Regions from separate parts of the Lysinibacillus zambalensis genome, predicted to be linked through region 1. Evidence: predicted binding sites of a transcription regulator. Region 1 holds the regulator's gene; the other holds the start of a gene.

The links. The regulator Rex, encoded in region 1, represses fermentation and respiration genes when NADH is low (regulators of the CRP and FNR family bind a similar motif). The targets are predictions, from matches to a motif close to TTGTGAAATATTTCACAA.
Region 2: a site for Rex is predicted at 2,202-2,219, ahead of ABNX05_RS18405 (cytochrome ubiquinol oxidase subunit I). Genes of this name have one in related genera too.

The regions. Positions count from the first base shown of each region.
Region 1 covers NZ_JBEGDG010000040.1:3,932-10,097, reverse strand. Annotated here, with positions in the region: gene groES (co-chaperone GroES) at 1-73, opposite strand, end outside; gene ABNX05_RS25400 (CPBP family intramembrane glutamic endopeptidase) at 246-1,010, shown strand; gene tatC (twin-arginine translocase subunit TatC) at 1,114-1,935, opposite strand; gene ABNX05_RS25390 (twin-arginine translocase TatA/TatE family subunit) at 1,953-2,138, opposite strand; gene ABNX05_RS25385 (redox-sensing transcriptional repressor Rex) at 2,369-3,004, opposite strand; gene ABNX05_RS25380 (ABC-F family ATP-binding cassette domain-containing protein) at 3,229-5,172, shown strand; gene tsaD (tRNA (adenosine(37)-N6)-threonylcarbamoyltransferase complex transferase subunit TsaD) at 5,652-6,166, opposite strand, start outside.
Region 2 covers NZ_JBEGDG010000016.1:29,511-35,676, forward strand. Annotated here, with positions in the region: gene ABNX05_RS18395 (thioredoxin family protein) at 312-872, shown strand; gene ABNX05_RS18400 (diacylglycerol kinase) at 997-1,914, shown strand; gene ABNX05_RS18405 (cytochrome ubiquinol oxidase subunit I) at 2,469-3,815, shown strand; gene ABNX05_RS18410 (cytochrome d ubiquinol oxidase subunit II) at 3,812-4,837, shown strand; gene cydS (cytochrome bd oxidase small subunit CydS family protein) at 4,851-4,973, shown strand; gene rlmD (23S rRNA (uracil(1939)-C(5))-methyltransferase RlmD) at 5,141-6,166, shown strand, end outside.

The DNA.
Region 1 (6,166 bases):
CAATACCGAATGCAGATTTTTCTTCTACCTCGATTAGTTCGATTACAATACGATCTCCTAGTGGTCTTAACAAGTGAAACAACCTCCTATTAATTAAGTATAAGATTAAGTCTATTAGCACTCTACCCATACGAGTGCTAACACAATTATTATGATAATCAATCACACTTTTTTTTGCAAGTCAGAACTTCGAAAAATTTTGTTTTCTTTCCATATTCCTCTACAATAGAAAGGTAGCATAATGAATGGAAAGGATTTTGACTGTGAACAATTCTACAAAAATAAGTAAGCATAAAAAAACAGCCCTTTATGTTTTAGTGATTTATATCATCATGCATTTATCAGGGATATTGCTAGCAAAACCGTTTCACAAGCTTGTTATGAGTACAACTGGTTTACCTAGCGAGCAAGCTGCTCCGCTTACGCAAGGCTGGTATATTGCGCTTAGCTTTGCCATTGCGTTAATTCTAAGCTTAATCCTAACATCTCGCGATAAAGCGTTTTGGGATATTTATAAAGGGAAGAAAGAAACGATACCACTGTCAATTATGTGGGGAATTATTGGTTTCTTCTTAGTTTTCTTCGGCCAAATGATTGGCGCAGCGATCGAAATGGCTATATTCGGTATCCAAGGTGGATCGCAAAACACAGCTGATATTGTAGCTATTGCAAAAGGTGCTCCTATTGCGATATTAGCGATAGTTGTTTTTGGACCCATATTAGAAGAGTTCGTCTTCCGTCGTGTTATTTTCGGATCGCTTGTCCAAACAACTAATTTCTGGATAGCCGGTATAGTAAGTGCCATTTTCTTTGCTCTTATTCATATGGACTTCTCACATATCTTGCTTTATACAATTTGTGGATTGATCTTTGCCTTCTTATATCACAAAACAAAACGCATTTGGACGTCCATTATCGCCCATGTCATGCTGAACGGTTTTGTGACACTTGTACAATTGTATGCAGAACCATTGCAAAAGTTTCTTCAAGAACTAGAAAAAATGCAATAAAAATCAGCGGGTGTTTAGACACCCGCCGAAAAGAAGTTAAATTTAACTGTATCTATCACGACGAAAAAGCTCGATGCTACTAATTAGCATCGAGCTTCTATTATTATTGATTCAGTTCTTCGATTTGACGTCTCTGCTGTTCAAGTGCCTCTTCTATCTGACGTTTTTGCTCAGCTTCTTGTTCTTCTTTCATTCGCATTTCCTCTGATTTTAAGTATTTCTTATAGCCAATACGAGAAATCATAATGCTAATTTCATAAAGAACAAACAATGGTACTGAAACCATTAAGTGCGAAGCTAATTCAGGTGGCGCGATTAGTGCAGCACATACAAATAAACCAAAGTATGAATACTTACGAATACGAATTAGTAACTCAGGAGATAAAATCCCAATACGTGAAAAGAACAAGACTACAATCGGTAATTGGAAAAGGAAACCAAAAGGTATTGTAAGCTTAAATAAAAACGAAAAATATTCATGTATGCCAATTGTTTGTTGAATTTCTAAATCGTTTGATAAATTCATCATAAACTTTATGACATAAGGGAATAGTAAAAAATATGAAAAAGACAGCCCTGCTAAAAACAATAAAAATGAATACGGTATATAGCTTAAAGTCGCTTTTCGTTCTACGTCCCTTAATCCCGGGCTAATAAAAGCCCACAATTGATACATCAATACCGGTGAGGATAGGATAAATGCTATTAAAAAAACTACTTGGATATAAATTGCAAGTGGTGTTACTACATCAAATGCATGGAGCTCTATATTGTAATTCGCTCCAGTACTTTGAAGATATTTAACAAGCGGCTTTGCAACAAAGAAGCCGCCAGCCATAGCTAGAACAAAGAAAACGGCAACAATGAAAAGCCGTTTTCTTAATTCTTCTATATGTTCAATGACAGTTAGATCTCTTGGATTCATTCCTCAAACATCCTAACTTACTTATCTAATTCTTTCTTTTTCTTGTCATCATCATCTTCGTCGGCTAAACCTTTAGTAGCATTTTTGAATTCACGTAATGTTGAACCAAATGCTTTACCAAGCTCTGGTAACTTTTTAGGACCAAAAATTAGTAATGCGACAATTCCGATAATAATGAGGCTCATAGGACCAATACCACCCATTAAAGCCACCTCCTCTTTATATCCATCATTTTAACGCATATTTCGCCATTTTGCTAACTAATTATATGTGAAAGTTTTTCGTCATTCTCTCAATTTTATACTTACTTCATTTAACAGAAACTGTGAGCTATGCTATCAATTATGCCTAGGTCTAATTGCGTCCTAAGGCTTTAACTTCTTTCAGCGGGCGTTTGTACACCCGCTGAAAGAAGTTAAATTATGTACAATGATCACTCTTCCTGATTACGAATTAAATAAATAAGCGCCTGCAACTCTACCGACAAATCAATTGTTAAAAGTTGCATTTTATCTGGTACAGTAATACGCTCTGGCGTAAAGTTCAAAATTCCTTTTGCGTTCATCACTGCTAATCTATCAGCCATTTTCTGTGCAGAGCGTGGTGAAACTGTTAAAATTGCAAGTTCCGCTCCATATTCCGCATATTTTTCTTCCAATAAGTCAGGGTGAAAAACAGGAATATTGCTAATCATTTTCCCTTCTTTTGGGGCCTTCGAGTCAAATGCAACAACGATATGAGTATTGTGGTTTTTTTGAAAATTATATTTTAATAAAGCACTACCTAAATTCCCTACACCAATTAACGCAACCTTTGTCGCTTCATGTTGATCGAGCGTTTGGCTAAAAAATTGTAAGAGATGCTGCACATCATAGCCATATCCCTTTTTCCCAAGAGCACCAAAATAAGAAAAATCTCGGCGAATAGTTGCAGAATCAATTTTCATCGCTTCACTTAGTTCCTTCGACGAAATGCGTTCCATGCCTTCTTGTGCAAAGTTTTGGATAAAACGATAGTAAAGAGGAAGTCTTTTCGTAGTGGCTTGTGGAATTTTCAATTCTTGTTTCAAACTTTTTCCTCCTTAAATGTATCAAGTTCTATTTATGATACAGACTTTATATTTCTAAATTTATAATATTCACTGGAGGATTTCCCTTTATTTAATGGCGCTTTTACGCCACTAAATAAAGGGAAATCGTTTCAATCTTACATGACAGCTTGGAATAAGTAAAGCATCGACATTGCAAGCCAATCGCTCATCCATTACACTAAGGAAGAATTGAGGTGTCAAGAATGATTGTTTTACAGGTCAATCAACTATATAAATCCTTCATTGCAGATGAAATTTTAAGTGGCGTAAAATTAGAAGTTCAACATCGTGACCGAGTTGCATTAGTAGGTCGTAACGGTGCGGGTAAATCCACTTTACTTAAAATTATTGCTGGTCAAATGTCATATGACTCTGGCGATATTATTATCCCGAAAGGTATACAAATCGGATACTTAGAGCAGCATGCTGGTTTAAACTCGACATTGTCGATTTGGGATGAAATGATGACAATTTTTGAGCCGCTTATTGCCCAAGAACAAACGCTACGATCATTAGAACAACAAATGGCCGACCCAGCTGTTTATGAAAACCCTACTATATATGCAAAAATAATGTCTGAATACGATCATTTACAGCATAATTTTAAGGATGCGGGTGGCTATCAATATGAATCGGATACACGATCTGTGCTTCATGGTATGCAGTTTTATCCTGAGGATTACCAAAAGTCAATTAGCTCACTATCAGGGGGACAACGGACTCGGTTAGCACTTGCTAAGCTTCTTTTAAGTAAGCCTGACCTATTAATCCTTGATGAACCTACTAACCATTTAGATATTGAAACCCTTTCTTGGTTGGAATCATATTTAAAGGGTTATGAAGGGGCTATTCTAATTGTTTCCCATGACCGCTACTTCTTAGACCAGGTTGTTTCCATTGTCTACGAAGTATCTCGTCATCGCGTCACAAAATATACAGGCAATTATAGTGCCTATTTAGATGAGAAAGCGAAAACTTATGAGCGTGATTTGAAGCTATATGAACGTCAGCAAGATGAAAAGGCCAAGCTTGAGGAATTTATTCAAAAAAATATTGCTCGTGCTTCTACTACAAAAATGGCACAAAGTCGTCGTAAAATGCTCGAACGAACAGAATGGATGGACTCTCCAGAAGGTGATGAAAAGTCAGCAAGCTTCGGTTTTACAATTGAACGTCAAAGTGGTAACGATGTATTATCTATCGATGACTTAACGATAGGTTATGGCGATAAGAAAATATCAAGTGGCATCACACTACGCACTTTCCGAGAAGATCGCATTGCACTTGTTGGACCAAATGGTGTTGGTAAATCCACTTTATTAAAAACCATTGTCAAAGATTTGCTACCATTCACTGGAGAGATTCGCTATGGTACAAATGTTCAAATTGGTTACTATGATCAAGAGCAGGCAAAGCTATCGAGCAATAAAAGTGTTCTAAAAGAGCTATGGGATGAATGGCCTTTAATGAATGAAAAAGATATTCGCACAGTGCTAGGCCGCTTCTTATTCAGTGGAGTTGATGTAGATAAAACCGTGTCGTCTTTATCTGGTGGAGAAAAGGCCAGACTTGCATTAGCTAAGTTGATGATGCAAAAGGCAAATCTCTTAATTCTTGATGAGCCTACCAATCACTTAGACTTAGATAGTAAAGAGATACTGGAAAACGCACTTATTGATTATCCTGGAACGCTCTTATTCGTATCGCATGACCGATATTTTATCAATCGAATCGCTACTAAAGTAATCGAACTGTCTGGTGATGGTTCCTTTGAGTACTTAGGTGACTATGATTATTATCTTGAGAAAAAACAAGAGTTACTAGAAATCGCCCAAATGAAGGCTGCTGCTCAACCTCAAGCGCAAGCTGATGTACCTGAGAAAATCTCTACCTCTAAAATTGATAAAGAGGCTAAAAAACGAGAACGTCAAATTAGACGCACGCTTGAGGAACTAGAAGGGAAAATGCAGCAAGAAAATCTTGAAATAGCTCGCTTAGAGGAAGCTCTTTGTGATCCTGAGATTTTCACAGACCACGAAAAAATCACACAGCTCCAGGATGAATTATCCACTTCTAAAGAACAGTACGAGTTATTTGAAATGGAATGGCTTGAGCTAAGTGAGGAACTTGAAAATATTACCTTATAACATCCCCTACCGAACTTCTATCTTTACGGTGGTAGTATTGTAAAGCCATGTGCCTTGTCACATGGCTTTTTACTTTACTCGTCTTCATTTTTCATATATATTGGTCAAGTGCTATTTTTCGACAAAAAATGCCCACAACTTTATTCACACTATGAAACTAGTAATACCAACATATCAACAGACTTTTCCACATTGTCCACAATTCAAAAATATTTTATTCACATGATTCTGTGCAAAACAGGCTACTATATATTGAATAATCACAAGTTATGCACAAGTTATCAACATTTTGTGCATAAGTACGGATGTTCGCTCTTTTATTTTCTTCTTGCCTGTGGATAATTTTCTGAAAAATTTGTCAACTAATAAGATTTATATTTTCATATGTTCACTGTTTTCTCAACATTTTTTTCATAAAAGCAAAAAAGAGGTGTTTTAGAATTAAATCTAAAAAACCTCTTTCTCTATAGTGAAAGAATTTACACCCAGGATTTTAACTCCATTCCAGGGCGACCGTTCATTGATAAATTGCCTCGAATATTCGTTTCAAACATAGGTGTTGCTGCTGCCCCTATCATAGCGGCGTTATCTGTACACAGCTTTAATGGCGGTACATACAGCGGGATACCTTCTTCCGCAAAAACAGACTCAAGTGATGTACGTAAGCCTTTATTTGCCGCTACACCTCCAGCTGCAATAACTTGTTTCACTTTATATTCACGTGCTGCCCGTAATGTTTTAGCTGTTAGCACTTCAACTACGCTATCCTGAAATCCTTTGGCTACGGCAGTCGGAGAAATCTCCTCTCCACGCTGATCCATATTATGCTTATAATTAATAACTGCTGATTTTAAACCGCTAAAGCTAAAATCATAAGAATCTTCCTCTAACCACACTCGTGGGAAGGTTACAGCCTCATCTCCCTCGTGTGCTAGCTTGTCAATACGTGGACCACCTGGATACGGTAAGCCTAAAACACGTGCAACCTTATCAT
Region 2 (6,166 bases), on a different contig from region 1:
GCCTTTTATATTTAAAAATTAATACATACTAAAGAATCTTTAGGGGCATCTATAACAATAAATGACCTTTACGAGTAAAGTATAACAGGCTTGATGCTAATTTATAAAAAAGCGCAAGTCTACAAAAATTCTAGATATTTTTTGAGTAGAGGCTGGGCGATTCCAGGAAAAGCTCAGTAGGAACGGAAATAAACTCGATTTTATAGAGAAAAGAACTAAAAAATACCAAATTAGCACTTTATAGTTGTCTAAATGGAGTATTCATAGCAAAATATAGAATAGAACATGATAAAACTTAAGGAGGTCTATCAATGAAAACTGAACAACAATATTTCAATGATGCGATTTCAATTCAACAATATATGGATCATATGACGACGTTAAAAGAGGAAAGCTTCCTTATTTATGATGGTTTCGAAGTGCCATTAAACGATGGCTTTATCGAACTATTGAAGAATAAGCAACCAAAAATATTAACAATTACTGAGGACTGGTGCGGGGACGCAATGTTAAACAATCCAATCATTCGCCGAATTGCAGAGGCAGCAGAACTAGACATGCGCGCAGTATTACGTGATGCGGATACAGATTTGATTGATCGTTATTTAACAAACGGTGGCCGTGCAATTCCAGTTTATATTTTATTAGATGATGCTGGTCAGGTCGTTGGAAAATGGGGACCACGAGCACCAGAATTACAGGAACTAGTAGTTAGTAAACGAGCTACTTTGCCTGATAAAGAAGATCCTACATTTGAAGATGCACAAAAAGCGCTATATGCAGAAATTCGTGAAGAGAATATGACGAATAAATCATATTGGACATATGTTTACGAGGATTTTAAAAAGCAAGTAAAAGCTGCATTGCAATAATTGTAAATCACAAGGCTGCATGTCAGAAAAATGAGGACATGCCTTACTATTGTTGACTTAATGCAACATTTAAAAGAATAATTCGTTGGAAGAAATAGAATCTTATGAAGCAGGAAGGTATGTTATGAAACGAGCAAGAATCATTTATAATCCTACATCTGGGCGTGAAGTGTTTAAAAAGCATCTACCAGAAGTATTGGCAAAATTAGAGGTAGCAGGCTATGAGACATCTTGTCACGCAACAACCTGTGAAGGCGATGCGACCATTGCTGCAAAAAATGCAGTAGAACGTGGCTTTGATATAATTATTGCAGTTGGTGGAGATGGCACATTAAATGAAGTTGTTGCAGGTGTAAGTCCATTTGAGAACCGGCCGAAAGTAGGTTTAATTCCGATGGGCACAACGAATGACTTTGCCCGTGCTGTGCACATTCCTCGAAATATCGAAGCTGCCGTTGACATTATTATTAAAGGGGAATCGTTACCAGTAGATGTTGGTTTATTAAATGGGGAACGCTATTTCATCAATATTGCTGCTGGCGGACGTATTACAGAATTAACTTATGAAGTGCCAAGTAAAATGAAAACAATGCTAGGACAGTTAGCTTATTACTTAAAAGCAGTGGAAATGATCCCATCGATTAAAGCTTCTCACATGCGTATTGAATACGATGGCGAAGTGTTTGATGGGGATGCCATGATGTTTTTATGTGGTTTAACAAATTCGGTGGGAGGCTTTGAAAAACTTGCACCAGACGCAAGTATTAATGATGGCTACTTTACTTTAATCGTATTGAAAAAAGTAAACCTGCCTGAATTTATTCAGCTTGCTGCGATGGCATTAAGAGGCGAGCATTTAAATGATGATCGTGTAATTTATAAAAAGGCAAGTGTCGTCAAAGTATCTACTGAAGATGAAATTCATTTAAACCTAGATGGTGAGTATGGTGGGGACGCGCCTGCAACATTTGAAAACTTAAAGCGTCATATTGAAATTTTTGTTCCACTAGCAGATATGCGTGAGGAAGACCGTATCCAATAAACATAAACAGGACTCTGCTTAATTTTAGGTAGAGTCCTGTTTAATCGAATTTTTGTGGAGATTAATGGTTCATCACTTAAAGTTGTGAGTAACTTTTGATAAAACGTTTACTATGTAAATAAGTTGATCTTCGTTACGGCTGGACGCCCTCAGGAAGCTCTGCGCGAAAGCGAAGCGGCAGCTATAAAGCGCCAAGTCGGAACGGAAATCAACCACACGTTTTGGTGATGATTCATATTAATAGGTTAAAATCCATATATATGAACATTATTATCCTTTAAATGGTATTGTGAATGAATTAAGAAAAATGTTTGGCAAATGTGAGTATAATACTTGAACAAATTTTGAAACCTTTATAATAGGCCGAAATTCCGGTCTATTATAAAGGTTTTTTTCGTTGCAATAGTGGAAAATGGGGTATAGATAAGGGAAAGGAAGTGTTGCCGTTGTATAAGTCACAGGAAAGAAAGCTCATTTGGCTAAGCTTTGGTGTTGCAATTATCATGCTACTTTCCATACTTGGAAGAATATTTGGAGGTTAGGGGGGCAACGAAATGGTGAATGAATCAGCAGTCTTTTGGAGTAGAGCATTAACGGAGCTAACTTTATCGTTCCATATTATTTATGCAACGATTGGTGTTGGTGTCCCATTAATGATTATGATCGCACAATGGACTGGGTATAAAAAGAATGATGAGCACTATATTTTAATGGCAAGACGTTGGGCGCGCGGCTTTGTTATTACAGTTGCCGTCGGAGTTGTAACAGGGACAGCAATTGGCTTACAGTTGTCTTTACTATGGCCGAATTTTATGCAGCTTGCTGGCCAAACGATTGCATTACCACTTTTCATGGAAACGTTCGCATTTTTCTTTGAAGCCATCTTCCTAGGCATCTACTTATATACTTGGGATCGCTTCGATAGTCAGAAAAAGCATATGCTACTATTAATTCCGGTTGCTGTCGGTGCATCAATGTCAGCTGTGTTTATTACAATTGTCAATGCGTTTATGAATGCACCACAAGGATTTGACATTGTGGACGGACAGCTTGTAAATATTCAACCTTTTTTAGCGATGTTTAATCCAGCGATGCCGACAAAGGTGGCACATGTACTCGTTACAGCCTACATGACGGCCGCATTTGTGTTAGCATCCATTGCAGGGTACCGTTTACTTAGAGGTTCTAAGCATGTATACCATAAAAAATCTTTATACCTACTTATGAAGATTGGTCTGATTTTCTCTATTGCAGCAGCGATTATTGGAGACTTTTCAGGGAAATATTTAGCTGAATATCAACCAGAAAAACTAGCTGCAGCTGAGTGGCACTTTGAAACGGGAGATAAAGCCTCTCTTATACTATTGGGTGTATTAGATGGTGAAGAAGTAAAATATGCTATTAAAGTACCTTATGCTTTGAGTGTTTTAGCACATAATAATCCAAATGCAGAGGTAATTGGTTTAGATCAATTTGCAAAAGAAGATCGACCACCGCTGTATATTCATTACCTCTTTGATCTCATGGTGTTTATTGGCATGTTCATGGCACTCGTTTCACTGCTTTATGTGACCGGGAAAGCACGTGATTGGCAGTTTATTCATAGCCGTTGGTTTAGAAGAATTGTTGTTGCAGGTGGACCACTTTCCATTATTGCAATTGAAGCAGGATGGTGGCTTGCAGAAGTGGGACGACAACCTTGGATATTACGTGGATTAATGCGAACACCAGAAGGAGCCACAACGAGTAACCATGTGGATTTAATGCTGGTATTGTTTGCAGGTGTGTATATTGTATTGGGAATAGGAAGTATTGTAGTTTTAGTCCGTATGTTCAAAAAGAATCCAATTGAGCGTGAAATAGAAGATCGCCATGATGAAAAAGGTGGTGACATCTTATGACATTAGAGATTTTAGGTATTTCAGTTTTATGGATTTTCCTATTTGGTTATGTCATTGTAGCTTCAATCGATTTTGGTGCAGGCTTTTTTAATGCCTACAGCCTACTCATCGGAAAAAATCATATATTAACGAATATTATTAAACGTTATTTATCACCTGTTTGGGAAGTAACCAATGTCTTTTTAGTATTCTTCTTTGTGGGGATTGTTGGATTTTTCCCACAAACAGCTTTCTATTATGGAACGATTTTACTTGTTCCAGTTAGTATTTCGCTAGTGCTTCTTGCGATACGAGGCTCCTACTATGCATTTGAATCATATGGCGCGCGTGGACATATCGGTTACACGTTGACGTATGGTATAGCAGGATTACTCATTCCTGCCTCACTCTCTGTTGTATTCGCGATTGCTGCTGGTGGCTATGTTGATCTTGTTGACGGGCAACCAGTCTTGAATTATTGGACGTTGTATAAGAGCCCGTTTGCTTGGAGTATTGTCGTGTTGAGCATTGCAGCTGTACTTTATATTTCAGCCGTGTTTTTAACTTGGTATGCGCATAAAGCTAAGGATCGAGAAGCTACAAATTTAATGCGGAAATACGCACTTGCTTGGGCGATGCCATTAATGGTGAGTGCGCTCGGCATTATGTACGAAATGAAATTTATTAACCCTGAAATTTACAATAACATGGTTAATTTATGGTGGATGTTTGCCATATCTGCGGTGCTGTTTATTATTACTGTAGTGTTTATATGGATGCGAAAAAATTACGGTCTTGCGGTTAGTTTATTGATTGCCCAATTTGCAGTGGCATTCTTCGCATATGGAATCGCCCAATATCCATATTTACTGTATCCGTATTTAACTATTTACGATAGCTTTACAAGTACACAAATGGCGATTGCACTCGTCATTGCGTTTGTTTTGGGACTTTGTCTGCTTATTCCATCACTGTTCTTGTTGTTGAAATTATTCCTTTTCAACAAAAATTATGTGACAGGAAAAGAAGACAATCACGCATAGGAGGGATACAACTATGACAAGTTTTTTGATTTTTTATGCACCATTTATAGTCGTCATTCTAGGTGTAGTTGCTGCTTTCTGGTGGGCACCTAGAGATTACCATACAGTAAGGAAAGAGGGGAAGAGTCGCGAATAGCGGCTCTTTTTTCTACTCATGTAAAGGTGATCAGTTTGAAGAGAGCTTGTCTTACCTGATCAGTCTAGAAGGAGAGCCGACCACATTTGAGCCTAATATGAAGCCAAGTTCTTTTTTCATCCGCCTCAACATGCTACAATAAAGAGATTGAAATGGAGGATGTACGAATGTCAGCACCCGTGAAAAAGAATGACCGACTAACAGTTTATATAGAAGATTTAACACATGATGGCAATGGCGTCGCAAAGGTCGATGGCTATCCATTATTTATCCAAGGTGCACTTCCTAGTGAAACGGCGGAAGTACATGTTGTAAAAACGTTAAAAAACTATGGCTTTGCAAAGGTCGTAGAAATTCTCGAACCATCATCAGATCGTGTAGATGCGCCTTGTGAATATTTTAAACAATGTGGCGGCTGCCAATTACAGCACCTGTCTTATGAAGGACAGTTAAAATGGAAAGAAAACATGGTGCGTAATGTTATGCAGCGCATTGGAAAAATTGATGCGCCTGTTCTACCAGTGAAGGGCATGGAAGAGCCTTGGCATTACCGTAATAAAGCGCAAATACCTTTCTCCTCAAATGAAGCAGGACAAGCAATTGCTGGTTTCTACAAAACGAAGTCTCATAGCATTGTGGATATGGAGCGATGCTTAATTCAGACTGGAGAAGCGGACGCTATTCTTGCAGGTTTGAAAAAGGAACTGGCGGCAATCGGTGTTCGACCATACAACGAATTATCGCATGGGGGAATGCTGCGCCACGTAGTTGTTCGTAAGGCACGAGCAACTGGTGAAGTGATGGTTGTTCTCGTAACTAAAAAGAAAAAATTCCCGCAAAAAGATGCTGCTGTTGGGACAATCCAGAAGCTTGTCCCGAATGTCACATCGATTATGCAAAACGTTAATAGCGACAAAACGAACGTTATTTTCGGTGATGAAACCGTAAATTTGTGGGGCAAGGACGTTATTATTGATACAATTGGCGATGTTCGCTTTGAAATTTCAGCCCGTTCATTTTATCAAGTAAACCCTGAGCAAACGGAAGTTCTATACAAACAAGCATTAGACTACGCAAACTTACAAGGCGATGAACGAGTAATTGATGCTTACTGTGGTATCGGCACAATTTCATTATTCCTTGCACAACAAGCAAAGGCTGTTATGGGTGTAGAAATTGTCCCACAAGCGATT